Regions from separate parts of the Thalassotalea fusca genome, predicted to be linked through region 2. Evidence: predicted binding sites of a transcription regulator. Region 2 holds the regulator's gene; the other holds the start of a gene.

Region 1 (7,587 bases), on a different contig from region 2:
CTACTTGTTCATTCATCGAAATCTTACTGGGATTAACACACTAGAACAACTCGCACCATACACTGTAGGGGTAGTGAAAGGGTCGAACCATGTGGCACAACTACAACAGCGCTTGCCTAATATTAGGATACGTACTTATCCGAGCCGCCATGATTTATATCACGCAGCGCTTGCAGGAGAGATATTGGCGTTTACTGCGCTCGACAGGTTGTCGCAAAATTTTAGTGAATATGACGCGTTGTCTTCTTTATTTCCTGCACATAAAAAGATTCTTTATCGTGAGGGCGAATATGCAGCAGCCCTAGCAAAGAACAATACCCAATTATTGGAATTTGTTGAGCAGGGTTTTGCAAAAATATCGTCTGACGAACGAGTAACAATTGAGCGTAAGTGGCTAGGGTTGAAAAAAGGAAAGGACACTATCATAGCTGCCATCGATCCAGACCTTGCGCCATTTATGGGGATCTCGGCTACGGGGGTGCCTTATGGATTGTTTGTTGATATTTGGCACCTATGGTCAGATGCATCGGGCATCAAAGTCAAATTCGTGACGGCGAATATTGTCGATGCACAGCAAACGTTGGCACAAGGAGTTGCCGATGTTTATGTTGCTTACCCAAAAATTGATAATGTAATTCCGCAAGTGTCTTACAGTGAAATTAACTATCGGGTAAAAGCAAGAGCCTATGTTTCAAATCGTATGTTGGATATTTCGTCGCTAGATGATTTACGTAATGAAACGATAGGTGTTTATTATTTCTCTCCTTATATTGATGCGCTAAAAACACAATACCCAGAAATTAATATCCGAATGTTTCGTGATTTTGATGAATTAATTCATGCTGCTGAAAATCTTGAAGTCAAAGCGATTGTGGCTGAAATGGAATCCATGAATCATCGTCTTATGCAGTCGGGACTGCGTACGTCTTTCCACGTCCTACCAAAACCTGTGTTCAATCTACCGGTTCAAAGCCTAATAACGAGCAGTAACGAGAAGTTGGGCGAACTTATCAGCTATGGCTTTAGCAAAATATCGAAAGAGAAATTACTCGCATTGGAAGAAAAGTGGTTAAGCTTTAAGTCGGAAGGATACTTTCAAGAGCAAAGTACATTAGTGTCATTAACTCAAGAAGAGCTGGCATGGGCGAAAATGCATTCTAATGTAAAAATCGGCACCAACGTTAATTGGAAACCCTTGGAGTACTTTGACAGCAATGGTGAAGTGCTCGGCATCAACCCAAGCGTGATTAAACTCATTGAACAACGAGTGCCGTTAACATTTGAGCATGTGCCTTTTAGGAGTTGGCAAGCGCAATTTAGTGCACTGGTAAATGGTGAAATAGACATTTTGGCAAGTGCGACACAAACCGAAGAACGTGATAAATACTTACTTTTTTCTGACTCTTATTGGGATATGCCATGGGTGGTTATTCACCAACGACAACTGGGCTCTCAGCTTAAACTGTCGGATTTTTATGGCAAGTCGCTCGCCATCATTAAGGGTTATTATCTGGTAGGGCAAATTCAAAAAGAACACCCTAATATTGCGCTGATGCTGGTAGATGACTATCAGGAAGGAGTGCAGGCGTTGCAACAAGGGTTAGTGGATGGCGTGGTTGAAAATATTGCGACGGCATCAGAAATTGTTAGGCAAGAGAGCTTAATAACGCTTGGTATGTCGGTAGTTGATGAGTTTAACGTCGACCAAAATCGTTTCGCCACCAAAAAAGACCGAACAATGTTGGTAGGCATTATCAACAAGGCGCTAGCCACAATTTCTGCCACTGAAAAACAACAAATTTACGAAGAATGGTTTGAGATTAATGTAGAAACTGGTCTCGACAAAAATGTCGTTCTACGCGTAGCGGTGCAAGGGGTTGCCATCACGTTAATCATTATCGCTGTGATTATTGTGTGGAACAGACGCCTTCAGGTTGAAATTAGAACGCGTAAAGCGCTTGAAGAACAAATGAAACACATGGCAACGCATGATGAGTTGACCGGCTTGGCTAATCGTATCTTGCTAAAAGACCGACTAACTACTGCGATTAATTTTCATAAACGACAAGAGTTGCTCATTGCGGTGATGTTTATTGATTTAGATGGGTTCAAGCAGGTCAATGACACATTTGGCCATGACGTGGGGGATGAATTGTTAAAATTGGTCGCCACACGCCTTGATAGCTGTGTTAGGGTGTCTGATACCATTGTGCGATTTGGTGGTGACGAGTTTGTTATTTTGCTCACGGGTTTACACAACAAGAATGAAGCGGCCTATGTGGCCAACAAAATTCTTAATTTAGTGCAACAGCCATTTGAATTGTCGACAGGGTTTGCCAACATTGGTTGTAGTATTGGTATTGCAATTTATCCGGAAGACGGTGAGACAGACAGTGACCTTCTTAAAGTGGCTGATACACTCATGTATCAGGTAAAAGCGGAAGGAAAAAACCATTACACCTTTTATTCATAAAAGTATCGCTTTGATACAGGTGACATTCAGCACTATTGCTTTATAATGTGCAGCATTTTTACACCTATATAAATGCTGGCGAACAATCGCGGCAGTAAATTCGAACATTCAAGGCAACTTTTTATGCGAACTCTATATTGTGGTGAGGTAAACGAATCTCACATTGGTCAGGAAGTAACACTTTGTGGATGGGTAAATCGCCGTCGTGATTTAGGGGCGGTAATATTTCTCGATTTACGTGATCGTGAAGGGTTGGTACAAGTTGTTTACGATCCTGATTTACCAGAAGTGCTTGAGAAAGCTAATACGCTTAGAAATGAGTTTTGTGTACAGGTGAAAGGTAAAGTACGCGCTCGACCTGAAGGCCAAGTAAATAAAGATATGGCGACAGGCGGCATCGAAGTGTTAGGTTTAGAGCTAACCATTATCAACAAAGCGGCGCCATTACCATTAACATTAGATGACCATCAAAATAACTCAGAAGAGCAACGTTTAAAGTATCGTTATTTAGACCTTCGTCGCCCTGAAATGACTGAACGCATTCGTTTTCGCGCTAAGGTAACTTCTGCAGTTCGTCAATCGTTAGAAGAACAAGGTTTCCTTGATATCGAAACGCCAATTTTAACGGCGGCGACACCTGAAGGTGCTCGTGATTATTTAGTGCCGAGTCGTACACACAAAGGTAATTTCTTCGCTTTGCCGCAATCTCCACAGTTGTTTAAACAATTGCTAATGATGTCAGGTATGGAGCGTTATTACCAAATCGTTAAGTGTTTCCGTGATGAAGATTTACGTGCTGATCGCCAACCTGAATTCACGCAAATCGATATTGAAACTTCATTCATGAGCGCTGACGAAGTGATGGCAGTAACAGAGAAAATGATCCGTGATCTTTTTCTCAAGTTGCTCAACGTTGATTTGGGTGAATTCCCTCGCATGCCATACGCTGAAGCCATGACTCGTTTTGGTTCAGATAAGCCTGATTTACGAAATCCATTAGAGATTGTAGACGTTGCAGATATCTTAAAAGATGTAGAATTTAAAGTATTCTCTGGGCCAGCAAACGATGAAAAAGGTCGTGTGGCTGTGATCCGTGTGCCTGAGGGCGCAACGAAGTTCTCTCGTAAGAATATCGACGAATATACTAAGTTCGTTGGTATTTACGGTGCGAAAGGCTTAGCTTGGATGAAAGTAAATGACTTGTCAGCAGGTATGGAAGGGCTACAATCGCCAATCTTGAAATTCTTGCCTGAAGATGCTGTTAAAGCGTTGTTAGATCGTGTTAACGCTGAAACTGGCGATATCATATTCTTTGGTTCAGATAATCAAACGGTTGTAACAGAAGCATTAGGCGCGTTGCGTTTAAAACTAGGTGAAGATTTAGGTATTGTTGCTGACGAATGGAAGCCACTTTGGGTTGTTGATTTTCCAATGTTTGAAGAAATTGATGGCAGAATGCATGCATTGCATCATCCATTTACAGCACCAACCAATTTAACGCCAGAAGAGCTTGAGGCTAACCCAGTAGGCGCATTATCAAATGCATACGACATGGTATTGAATGGTTGTGAATTAGGCGGTGGTTCAGTTCGTATCTTTGATCAGGCGATGCAGTCAGCCGTATTCCGTATCTTAGGTATTGGTGATGAAGAAGCACAAGAGAAATTTGGCTTCTTACTTGAAGCCTTACAATATGGTGCGCCACCGCATGCAGGTTTAGCATTTGGTTTGGACAGACTTGTCATGTTAATGACGGGTGCAAGTTCGATCCGTGATGTAATGGCATTCCCTAAAACAACAACGGCGGCTTGTCCATTAACTAATGCACCTAGTAAGGCTAACCCAGCACAACTCGTTGAATTAGGTATTGAAACCATTAAGCAAGAAGAAAAGCAACAAGATAGTCAAGAAGACTAATCTTAGATAGGGCGACAGAACACGAACATGCTAGGTTCGTGACTGTCGCCTTTTTTAATAAAAAGAAAGAGCATAATTTGGCAATAATTCTGGGGATAGATCCCGGCTCACGATTAACAGGGTATGGCGTCATTGAACAGCAAGGACGTCATTTTAATTATCTCGGTAGTGGTTGCATCAAAGCAATTGCGCAAGGAGATGATTTAGCGACACGCCTTCAAACTATCTTTGCAGGTGTATCTGAAATTATCATTCAATTTAAACCGGATATGTTTGCCATTGAGCAAGTTTTTATGGCTAAAAACCCTGATTCAGCGCTTAAATTAGGTCAAGCTCGCGGTGCTGCAATTGTTGCGGCAACAAACAAAGGGCTTAGCATTGCGGAGTATTCTGCACGGCAAATCAAACAATCTGTGGTTGGCACTGGCGCAGCTGACAAAGCGCAAGTACAACACATGGTGCGTTCAATTCTTAAATTACCAGCAACACCACAAGCTGATGCAGCCGATGCGCTAGCAGTTGCCTTGTGTCATGCACACAGTTATGACTCTCTAACCAAAATGTCTGGGCAGGTTAGCAAAACCGTGCGCGGTCGTTTACGCTCGTAATTCATTTTTTCTTCTTCTCTGTAGCCTGCTAATAACACAAAAACTTTACTGTATAAATATATAGTGTTAAGGTTGCTGGATATTCTATAATTCAAAGGTGAATAGACAGTGATTGGTCGTCTTCGAGGTACATTAATCGAAAAACTTCCCCCGGAAATAGTTATTGAATGTCAGGGCGTAGGTTATGAAGTCTCAATGCCAATGACAAGTATCTATGCACTCCCTAACGAACAAGAAGAAGCTACTATTTATACGCACTTCGTTGTACGTGAAGATGCTCAGCTTTTATATGGCTTTGCTACCAAAACAGAGCGAAAATTGTTTCGCTTGCTCATTAAAGTTAATGGTGTTGGCCCTAAACTCGGCTTGGCAATATTGTCGGGAATGTCAGCAGAGCAGTTTGTGAGTTGTGTAGCACATGATGATTTGACAACCATTGTTAAAATTCCAGGTGTTGGTAAGAAAACCGCTGAGCGTTTATTGATAGAAATGCGCGATAAGCTTAAAGACTGGAATAGTGAATTGCTTACCCCATTCACGGATAAAATGCCCGTTGATGGTTTGGTGGCGTCAGCGATTGTAACTGATAGTCGCGGTGATGCGATAAATGCGTTAATATCGCTGGGTTATACGCAAGGTCAGGCTGATAAAGCTATTAAGCAAATTTACAGTGATGGTATGTCGAGCGAAGATTTGATTCGTGACGCATTAAAGGCCATGTTATAACCACTTTTCCAGAAAATATGCTGAAATAGCACTAATATGAAGTAAGTAAAAATGATAGAAGCAGATCGACTCATTCAACCTACCGCTACATTTGAAGATGATAATGTAGATCGCGCCATTCGTCCTAAGCTTTTGCAGGATTATACGGGGCAAGATCACGTTAAAGCGCAAATGGAAATATTCATTGAAGCGGCTAAGCGGAGAAGCGAGCCACTCGATCATCTACTTATTTTTGGCCCACCGGGACTCGGAAAAACCACGCTTGCCAATATTGTTGCCAATGAAATGGGCGTTAATATACGAACTACTTCAGGCCCCGTATTAGAGAAAGCGGGGGACTTAGCTGCTTTACTGACAAACTTAGAAGAAAATGACGTATTGTTTATCGATGAAATTCATCGACTAAGTCCTGTGGTCGAAGAAGTACTGTATCCAGCCATGGAAGACTATCAATTAGATATCATGATTGGTGAAGGGCCTGCCGCTCGTTCGATTAAATTAGACTTACCACCGTTTACACTTATCGGTGCCACTACACGAGCTGGGGCGCTAACGTCTCCGCTAAGAGATAGGTTTGGTATCGTTCAGCGATTAGAGTTTTACAATAGCAAAGACTTAACGGATATTGTCAATCGCTCCGCTCACTTTCTTAACCTTACTATTGATAATGAAGGTGCCTTCGAAGTAGCACGTCGCTCTCGCGGTACTCCGCGAATCGCAAATCGGTTGTTACGTCGCGTACGAGACTATGCCGACGTAAAAACGGCTGGGGTTGTATGCCAAGATTCGGCTGCAAGTGCACTTGCAATGTTAGAAGTGGATAATGAAGGCTTTGATATTATGGATAGGAAACTGTTACTAGCCATTATTGAAAAGTTCATGGGCGGGCCTGTCGGTTTAGATAATGTTGCCGCAGCTATCGGTGAAGAGCGTGAAACGATTGAGGATGTATTAGAGCCATTCTTGATTCAACAGGGGTTCTTACAGCGTACTCCTCGGGGTCGCATTGTTACCGACAAGGCATATCAACACTTCAATATCGTCAAACCTACCTCTTAACATCCGTTCTTACAAATAATTATGCAGGCTAGTTGGTGCTAATCCGACTAGTTATGCAATAAAATTTTCTAATTAATCTATACGTGAATTTAATTGGCCTATGCGTTTAGGTTATTCACTAATAAAACTAATCGACATTTCGATTTTATGTAGTGGCTAGTGTTGATATTTAGCGTTAGTTTTCTATCGGCTAATCTTTGTTTTTTACGGGCGAATTTGAAAAATGGCAAAAAAAAAGCCCGCATAAAGGGATGCGGGCCAACTTAAATCTCAAGTTGATAGAAGGAAATTCAATTCCAGGAAACATGTCAGAGAGTATGGATAGCAGCAAAACTATCAATACTAACGAATTCTGGCTAAGAACAAGCTTAAGGGTTAAGAGCGTTGTTCGGTGCGCTAGCTCAGAAAACAAGTGTATTTTAGCGAGACGATATACCTTTAACAAACGAAAAAAATTTATTTTTATCATTAGAAAAACTAATGCGAAAGTTGGTTGGAGAGGGTCGTGTTTGCTGTTGTTCTTCTTTTAACTATTTGTCATTAACTATTATTTGTAATTTATTACAAACAAATAGGCTAAGGGCTTGTTTGAGGGTGAGTAAATCTATTACTATAGTGCGCGCTATAAGAACTAAATAATAAGTTGTCATTTTTGAATGTTTGAAAAAGTAAATTCATTTCCTCTCCGCGTATATTATGAAGATACCGATGCAGGCGGGATCGTGTATTTTGCTAATTATCAAAAATTTTTCGAACGTGCACGAACTGAGTGGTTGCGCGAATTAGGCATAAATCAATCTTATT
Region 2 (7,587 bases):
TAAAAACAATGCTTTATCAGTTTCAAAATTTCGAGTTTAACAGTGAGAGTTTAGTGCTCACGCAAAATGGTGAACCAGTTGCCATCCGCCATAACGAAGCTAAAGTCCTACTCGCACTCATTGAAAATTTAGACAAGGTGCTGAGTAAAGACGATATTTTGTCGATGGTTTGGCAAGAAAAGATTGTTTCTGATCAGGCTGTATTTCAAAACATAAGTCATTTAAGAAATATTATCGGCACGAGTGCCATCAAAACATTTCCCAAGCGTGGCTATCAATGGCAATTACATATAACTTCAGTAGCGCAGCAGACGCCACCTTCAGCTCCTTCACTCACTCTTGATAAGGAAGACACGAAAGTAAGCCCTGAAAGCATTGCTACAAGCCCTAAGCTTTTATTATCTATTGCCGTCTTTCTTGTCGTATTCATTGTGCTCGTATTCATGAGTAAAAATGCATTTGAATCAGACAGCACAGAAAGCGAAATCGTACGAATCGGCTATATTCCATTCTCACTGACAGTGGCTGACACGCGCTCTACCATTCGCTTAGATGATAGTGAATCTATTGATATTGCAACACTCGAGAATCTGACAACTTCGGCATTCGCGGCTGCACAAGAATTGGAATATCGAGCCATATCGGCTGAATATCCCCTAGTGTTGACCGGAACTGCGTATTTTTTCGAACAAAACTACCACCTTGATTTCGTTTTAAAGGGACCGGTGCGTCAATGGCAAGGGCAATTGACCGATGATTCACTACCGAGTTTGCTGGAACAATTGCATCACCATTTGGCTCAACCCTTTATTCGTAAAATTGTGAGTGAGCCACGCTCACCTGAGTTGCTGCAAGCGTCTTTATCGATCGCTCACCAGCAATCCCCTGATGACTTAATTGTGCTGGGACAGTTAATTGATAGCTATATTAAGCTGGGTGAATACGAAAAGGCGATGACACTCGCTGATAAACTCTTAGGCAATGCTCAAGCGCAACAAAATATTCAGCAACAAGGTGTCGCATTTTTGTATCAAAGCAGAGTGCTAACACAAAAGCAGTTATTTGAACTAAGTGAAGTTAAATTGATTACTGCTAAAGAAAAATTCACTCAGGTTAATGATTTGGCAAGGCTTATAGATTCTTTTCATGCTCATTCATGGATTAACCATCAATTTAACGACTATGAGGCGATTAAAGATAATCTGACAAGAGCAGCAATGTTAGCACTTGAAATTCAAGATATAGAGCGTGAGCTCCACGCGCTAACCTATTTGTCGGTAATGGCACATAAACATAGAAAAACGGAAGATAAATACACTTTCTTAACCAAAGCGGAACAAAAAATGACAGCGTATCAATTGCCGATTTATCGTTTCGCGAAAATTCCATTCCATCATGCAATATATACTGACAGTAAAGACGGCAAAGAGCCTCATCTTAGAAGGGTACTTGAGTATACAGAATTGACCCCAGACCACTGGGTTGCCCAGTCGAGTAGAGAACAACTCATGCAGTATTATATCGACAAAGGTCGATTGCGCGATGCACAACAATTACTGAGCCAAGCGGTAACAGTCAATGCGGATAACGCTTATTTAAAAGCACTTTATGCAAGGGCTAGCAAGCAGCAGACTGAGTTTATTCGTTATGCAAAGGAAGCCTTCGAATTGGCGCAGTTAGCGGGTATTAATAGCATCAGCTTAGATGCAGCACTAATGTTATGTAGCAATCCAGATACGCAAACAGATTTTGACTTCTACTCGCAATTTATTAGTGAAAACGCGACAGCAAATTGGCGTAAGAACAATCAGAATGTACTCGCATCATTAAGCTTAATTGAACAGTAAGCGAGTTTGATTAGTAGAAATTACGCATTGACTGCCTAAATCACCTTGGTGTTTAGTCAATTGATTGCAAACAACGCCAGAAAAGAAAGAAATAAAGAAAAGAACCAGCAATAGCTTGATACAAATGGCTATTGTTGGTTCAAATAATCAGTGACTAAGATTGTTCAATCGAAAACCAATTGAGTTTCCAGTCATTGTCGAGCGATCTCAATGTAATTGTATGTTTGCCTTTTTCCAAATGAATGGTTCCACCGTTTTGCGTTTTCCAGTCATGGTAGCCGCCTGTTGCGTCAATTTTTTGAACTGTGAGTTTTTTGGACTCGTTGTAAATTTCAAATCCTAGGGTGTTCCTCGGAGATGCAACACGATAAGACAGCTGATACGCACCTGATTTAGGAACTTCAATTTGATAGCTCATCTCAGCACCTTCACCGATGCCTACAGCACCTGTAAGGTTATAGCCTATGCGACGAGATTTATCTGAGGTAAATGAAATACCAGTGTTGTTTTTTGTATCGGTTATTTTAGTCGCCCATTCGGCTTCAACTTGCGCGGGTAGCTTAACCCAACTAGCCGCTTTAGTTACTGGGGGAGCATAGGTGCTTTGTGTGTGTCGCCTAACTGCAACCACTGTATAATCATAAGCATGCGCTGGCACGTTGCCATCTATAAACTGCATTTCATCAATATTATTGGCTATCATCTTAAACATTTTTCCCGGTAGTGCATTGCGATAAACGCGATAACTAACAGTATGGTCATGCTGATCGTTGTCCCAGGTTAGCCTAACACTATTACTGTTTTGACTAATCTGAAGATTTTTTACCGGCGCGGGGATTTCGGGTAGCAAATCACGGCGTTTCTGTGCTTGTTGTTGAGCAAATTCAAGTGATAGGATGAATTGCCTAGTTTCGTTCGAAATCGGTGGGATTTGGTTATCTATTACCAACCTAAATCCGTTGACACCACCAGAAAATATCTCGTCTGTTGAACGGCGGTTAGCTAATGGAAAGTGACTCCAGTGCCAGCTACTACCACGGACTACACGACGATCACACTTACCGTCAATACGTGCAGAACCATCTGTTGGTGCACCTTCATAAGTTCCTACGTAGCAATCGGAGAGAAACTCGACTACATTGCTGACCATATCGTGTAATCCAAATGGGTTTGGCTTGTACATGCCAACGATACTGGCGTAGCCAGAATTATCTTCGCAATTTGCAACTTCACCGGTCCAATTGTAGTAGCTTGTATTGTTATTGAGCTGCAATATGCTTTCACCGCGTCGATCTCCGGTATTTTCATAATCACAAACGAGCGTATTGTCTTTATCATCTCCAAAGTAATAATCGGTTTTAGTTCCAGCACGCGCAGCATATTCCCATTCGGCTTCAGAAGGTAGTCGATAGGGTCTGCCAGTTTCTTTTGCTAACCATTGTGCGTACGCATTAGCGGCTTGCCAGTTGATACACACAACAGGCTGATGTTCACTGGTGTTTAGCCTGTTGGTTTCCCAATTTCCTTTGCTGGGCAATAAAAACCACACATCTAACTCGTGTCGGCACGTTTGAGGTACAGGATAATTGGTCATTTCAACGAAACGACGGAATTCAGCAACAGTTACCTCGTACTTACTCATGCCAAAAGACTGGATGTTTACGGTGTGAATAGGCTGTGCATTAGCACGGCTAGTTGACCCCATTTTGAAACTGCCAGCAGGGATTTGTACCATGACAGGTTCGATTGGTTTATTGATAGCGTAGGACACACTGCTAGTGGCAATACTCATAGCAATTAAAAGCTTAGTTATTTTCATAGTTATTCCTCGTAAAAGACTGGCGCAATATGAGCAATAGCGCGGTGAAAAGTCCTATGAAAAACCTAGCTTTAGCTAAAAATAGAAAAATTTTAGAAATATGAATAGATAATTTCTGATTAAATTCAGTACATACCTTGCGTTTATTTACAGGCTGTATACAATGACAGTGATACTGTTCAAAAATACAGGGCTGTTATGCGACCACTTACCCCAAGACAACAACAGATCTTTGATCTGATTAAAGAGAAAATATCAGCGACCGGCATGCCACCAACACGTGCGGAAATTGCTGATTTTTTTGGTTTTAAATCGGCAAATGCGGCGGAAGAGCATTTAAAAGCTCTGGCCAAAAAAGGTTACATTGAAATGTTGCCAGGAACCTCGCGTGGCATTCGACTAGCTGAAGAGTATGCCGAAGAACAAGGACTACCACTTATTGGCCGTGTCGCTGCAGGAGAGCCAATTTTGGCGCAAGAGCACGTTGAAGAGCGTTATCAAATTGATGGTAATCTTTTCCACCCTGCAGCGGATTATTTGTTGCGGGTAAATGGCGAAAGTATGAAAGATATTGGCATATTAGATGGTGATTTACTGGCTGTGCATCAAACGACTGATGTGCAAAACGGTCAAGTAATCGTGGCGCGTGTAGAAGATGATGTTACTGTTAAGCGCTTTAAAAAAGAAGGTAATGTGGTGTATTTACATGCTGAAAATGAAGACTTTGCACCGATCAAAGTAGATCTCGCTAACCAACATTTTAATGTTGAAGGAATTGCCGTTGGTGTAATTCGTTCTGCTGACTGGATGTAATTGTTTTATATATCATCGCTAACTATTAGGTTTATTGGCGGAATGTTCAATAAGCCTAACTTTTACCGTTTTTTGAATCTTTTCTTACTCTCCTAATTAAATCCAATACCAAACTTCCTATCTAACGCGTTTTCAAACGAGTTTTAGATTAAAAAGTAATCAGTAAAAATTTTTCACGAATTTGTCAAATCAGCTTTTTTTCGAGTGCCTGCTTAAAAATACGACAATTACTGTAGTTCGTGTCACCACTGCGTTATAGCGCTTTTAGAGTGGTAACTCTATTGTTTTTATTGCCATTTCTAAGCATAGCACGCTAAATTAAAAATTGACCTAGTTTAATAATTAAGTAATTCTAGATTAGAAAGTAAGCAATAATAAGAATATGGTGGTGTTACGGTTTCTTGCGGAAGTCAGTAGCAAACGCCAAATCAAAAATAACAACAGAAAAATAAAAATGACGTGCCTAGCATGAGCTGTGTATTACTGCCTAAGCATGACTTTACATTTAAAGGGCGGAGGAGATGTCGAGTGAAAAGACGTAACCTAGGTTGGCTGTTATTGGGGTTTTTAGTTTTACCCGGTATAGCTTGGGCTGAAATGGAACTTAATCTTACCCAGGGGGTAACAGAGATAAGTCGAGAAGTGTATGGCTTACACATGTTCGTGCTTTACATCTGTACGGTAATTGGGATAGTCGTTTTTGGTGCTATGATTTGGTCGATGATTTTTCATCGAAAATCGAAAGGCGTAACACCAGCAACATTTCATGAGAGTACAAAGGTTGAGATTATTTGGACGGTAGTGCCAATTCTCATTTTGATTGGTATGGCGATTCCTGCAACCAATACGCTCGTTGAAATGGAAAACAACGACAACTCTGATATCACTATTCAAGTCACTGGTTCTCAGTGGAAATGGCACTACAAATATTTCGATCAAGACATAGAGTTTTACTCTGTATTGGCCACTCCACGTGAAGAATATGACAATCTAAATGGCCAGTCAGCGGAAAAAGGTGAACACTACTTACTGGAAGTTGATCGTCACTTAGTTATTCCGGTCAATAAAAAAGTTCGATTCTTAATTACGTCTGATGATGTTATTCACTCTTGGTGGGTACCAGCGTTTGCTGTTAAACAAGACGCTAACCCAGGTTTTATTAATGAAGCTTGGACCATCGTTGATGAACCAGGGATCTACCGCGGCCAATGTGCTGAGCTTTGTGGTAAAGATCATGGCTATATGCCTGTTGTCGTTGAGGTAAAATCTGAAGCAGACTATGCCGCTTGGATTGATGAGCAAAATAGACTTATTGCAGAAGCTGCTGCAGCTGAGCAAGCGTCGTTAACTGCATCGCTGTCTAAAGAAGAGCTTATGTCGTTAGGTGAACAAACTTACACTGCGTATTGTGCAGCGTGTCACCAACCTTCAGGGATGGGATTACCGCCAGCATTTCCAGCCCTTAAAGGAAGCCCAGTTGCGACCACAGGGCCCATAAACACTCATATTGATATTGTATTGAACGGTAAGGCAGCAATGCCAGCCTTTGGTAAGCAATTAAGTTCAAAAGAAATCGCAGCAGTTGTGACTTATGAACGAAATGCATGGGGTAATGACACCGGCGATCTAGTGCAAGCCGCAGATGTTAAAGCTGCCAGTGGTGGCGCCAGTACCGCTGTACCTGCAGTGAGTGAAGAAGTTGTGGAGACGGTACAAGAAGCCGCTGCAGAAAAAGCACCTGCTGAAGACCTTTCAAAAACATATTCTATGGATGAGCTCATGGCGATGGGCGAGCAAGTATACAACGGTAAGTGCTTAGCATGTCATCAAGCTAACGGTGCAGGGCTACCTCCAGCGTTCCCAGCATTAAAAGGCAGCCCGATGGTGTTGGGTGATGTCAGTGCGCATATCGACATGGTATTAAATGGCAGCCAAAAGAACCCAGCAATGACGCCATTTAAAGATCAATTAACAAAAACGGAAATCGCGGCAGTGGTGACTTTTGAGCGTAACGCTTGGGGTAACGACACCGGCGATCTAGTTCAACCAGCAGATGTAGATGCTGCGAGTGCGAAGTAAGGGGAAGCATTATGACGACTGAAGCTATTCATGACTCGCATGACCACGAGCATCATGATCATAAAATGACGGGATTAAAGCGTTGGTTGCTAACAACTAACCATAAAGACATTGGATCTTTATACCTTTGGTTCTCGTTTATCATGTTTTTAACTGGCGGTGCCATGGCAATGGTGATCCGCGCAGAATTATTCCAGCCTGGTTTGCAAATTGTCGACCCAGATTTCTTTAACCAAATGACGACAGTGCATGGTTTGATTATGGTGTTTGGTGCCATCATGCCGGCATTTACGGGGTTGGCCAACTGGATGTTGCCGATGATGGTTGGTGCGCCTGATATGGCATTACCACGACTCAACAACTGGAGCTTCTGGATTCTACCTTTTGCTTTCAGCATCTTGTTGATGTCTTTCTTTATGGAAGGTGGAGCACCTAACTTTGGTTGGACGTTCTATGCGCCACTGTCTACAACGTACAGTAATGGCAGTACAGCGTTCTTCGTGTTTGCGGTTCATATTATGGGTATTTCGTCAATTATGGGAGCAATTAACATTGTTGTAACCATAATGAATATGCGAGCGCCAGGTATGACGTATATGAAAATGCCATTGTTTGTCTGGACGTTTTTCATCACAGCATACCTACTGATTGCCGTTATGCCAGTATTGGCTGGAACGGTAACTATGGTACTTACCGACACCTATTTCGGCACAAGCTTTTTTGACGCTGCTGGCGGCGGAGATCCGGTGTTGTTTCAACATATCTTCTGGTTCTTTGGTCATCCTGAAGTTTACATCATGATACTGCCTGCATTTGGTATTGTTTCAACGACTATCCCGGCATATTCTCGTAAAAAGTTATTCGGATATAGCTCAATGGTATATGCAACTGCCTCAATTGCATTCTTATCATTTATCGTGTGGGCACATCACATGTTTACGACAGGGATGCCGTTATTTGGTGAGTTGTTTTTCATGTACTGTACGATGCTCATTGCCGTCCCAACTGGTGTTAAGGTATTTAACTGGG

What was found. The regulator LexA, encoded in region 2, represses DNA repair genes until DNA is damaged. The targets are predictions, from matches to a motif close to TACTGTATNNNNATACAGTA.
Region 1: ruvA (Holliday junction branch migration protein RuvA) is a predicted target of LexA. The motif match lies at 5,045-5,064, and genes of this name have one in related genera.

The regions. Positions count from the first base shown of each region.
Region 1 is NZ_JBQRUN010000022.1:34,591-42,177, forward strand. Features, by position in the region: gene ACSLUK_RS18100 (transporter substrate-binding domain-containing protein) at 1-2,473, shown strand, start outside; gene aspS (aspartate--tRNA ligase) at 2,597-4,390, shown strand; gene ruvC (crossover junction endodeoxyribonuclease RuvC) at 4,468-4,998, shown strand; gene ruvA (Holliday junction branch migration protein RuvA) at 5,107-5,724, shown strand; gene ruvB (Holliday junction branch migration DNA helicase RuvB) at 5,776-6,783, shown strand; gene ybgC (tol-pal system-associated acyl-CoA thioesterase) at 7,440-7,587, shown strand, end outside.
Region 2 is NZ_JBQRUN010000002.1:119,229-126,815, reverse strand. Features, by position in the region: gene ACSLUK_RS02940 (winged helix-turn-helix domain-containing protein) at 9-1,847, shown strand; gene ACSLUK_RS02935 (SUMF1/EgtB/PvdO family nonheme iron enzyme) at 2,002-3,666, opposite strand; gene lexA (transcriptional repressor LexA) at 3,865-4,479, shown strand; gene coxB (cytochrome c oxidase subunit II) at 5,077-6,558, shown strand; gene ctaD (cytochrome c oxidase subunit I) at 6,570-7,587, shown strand, end outside.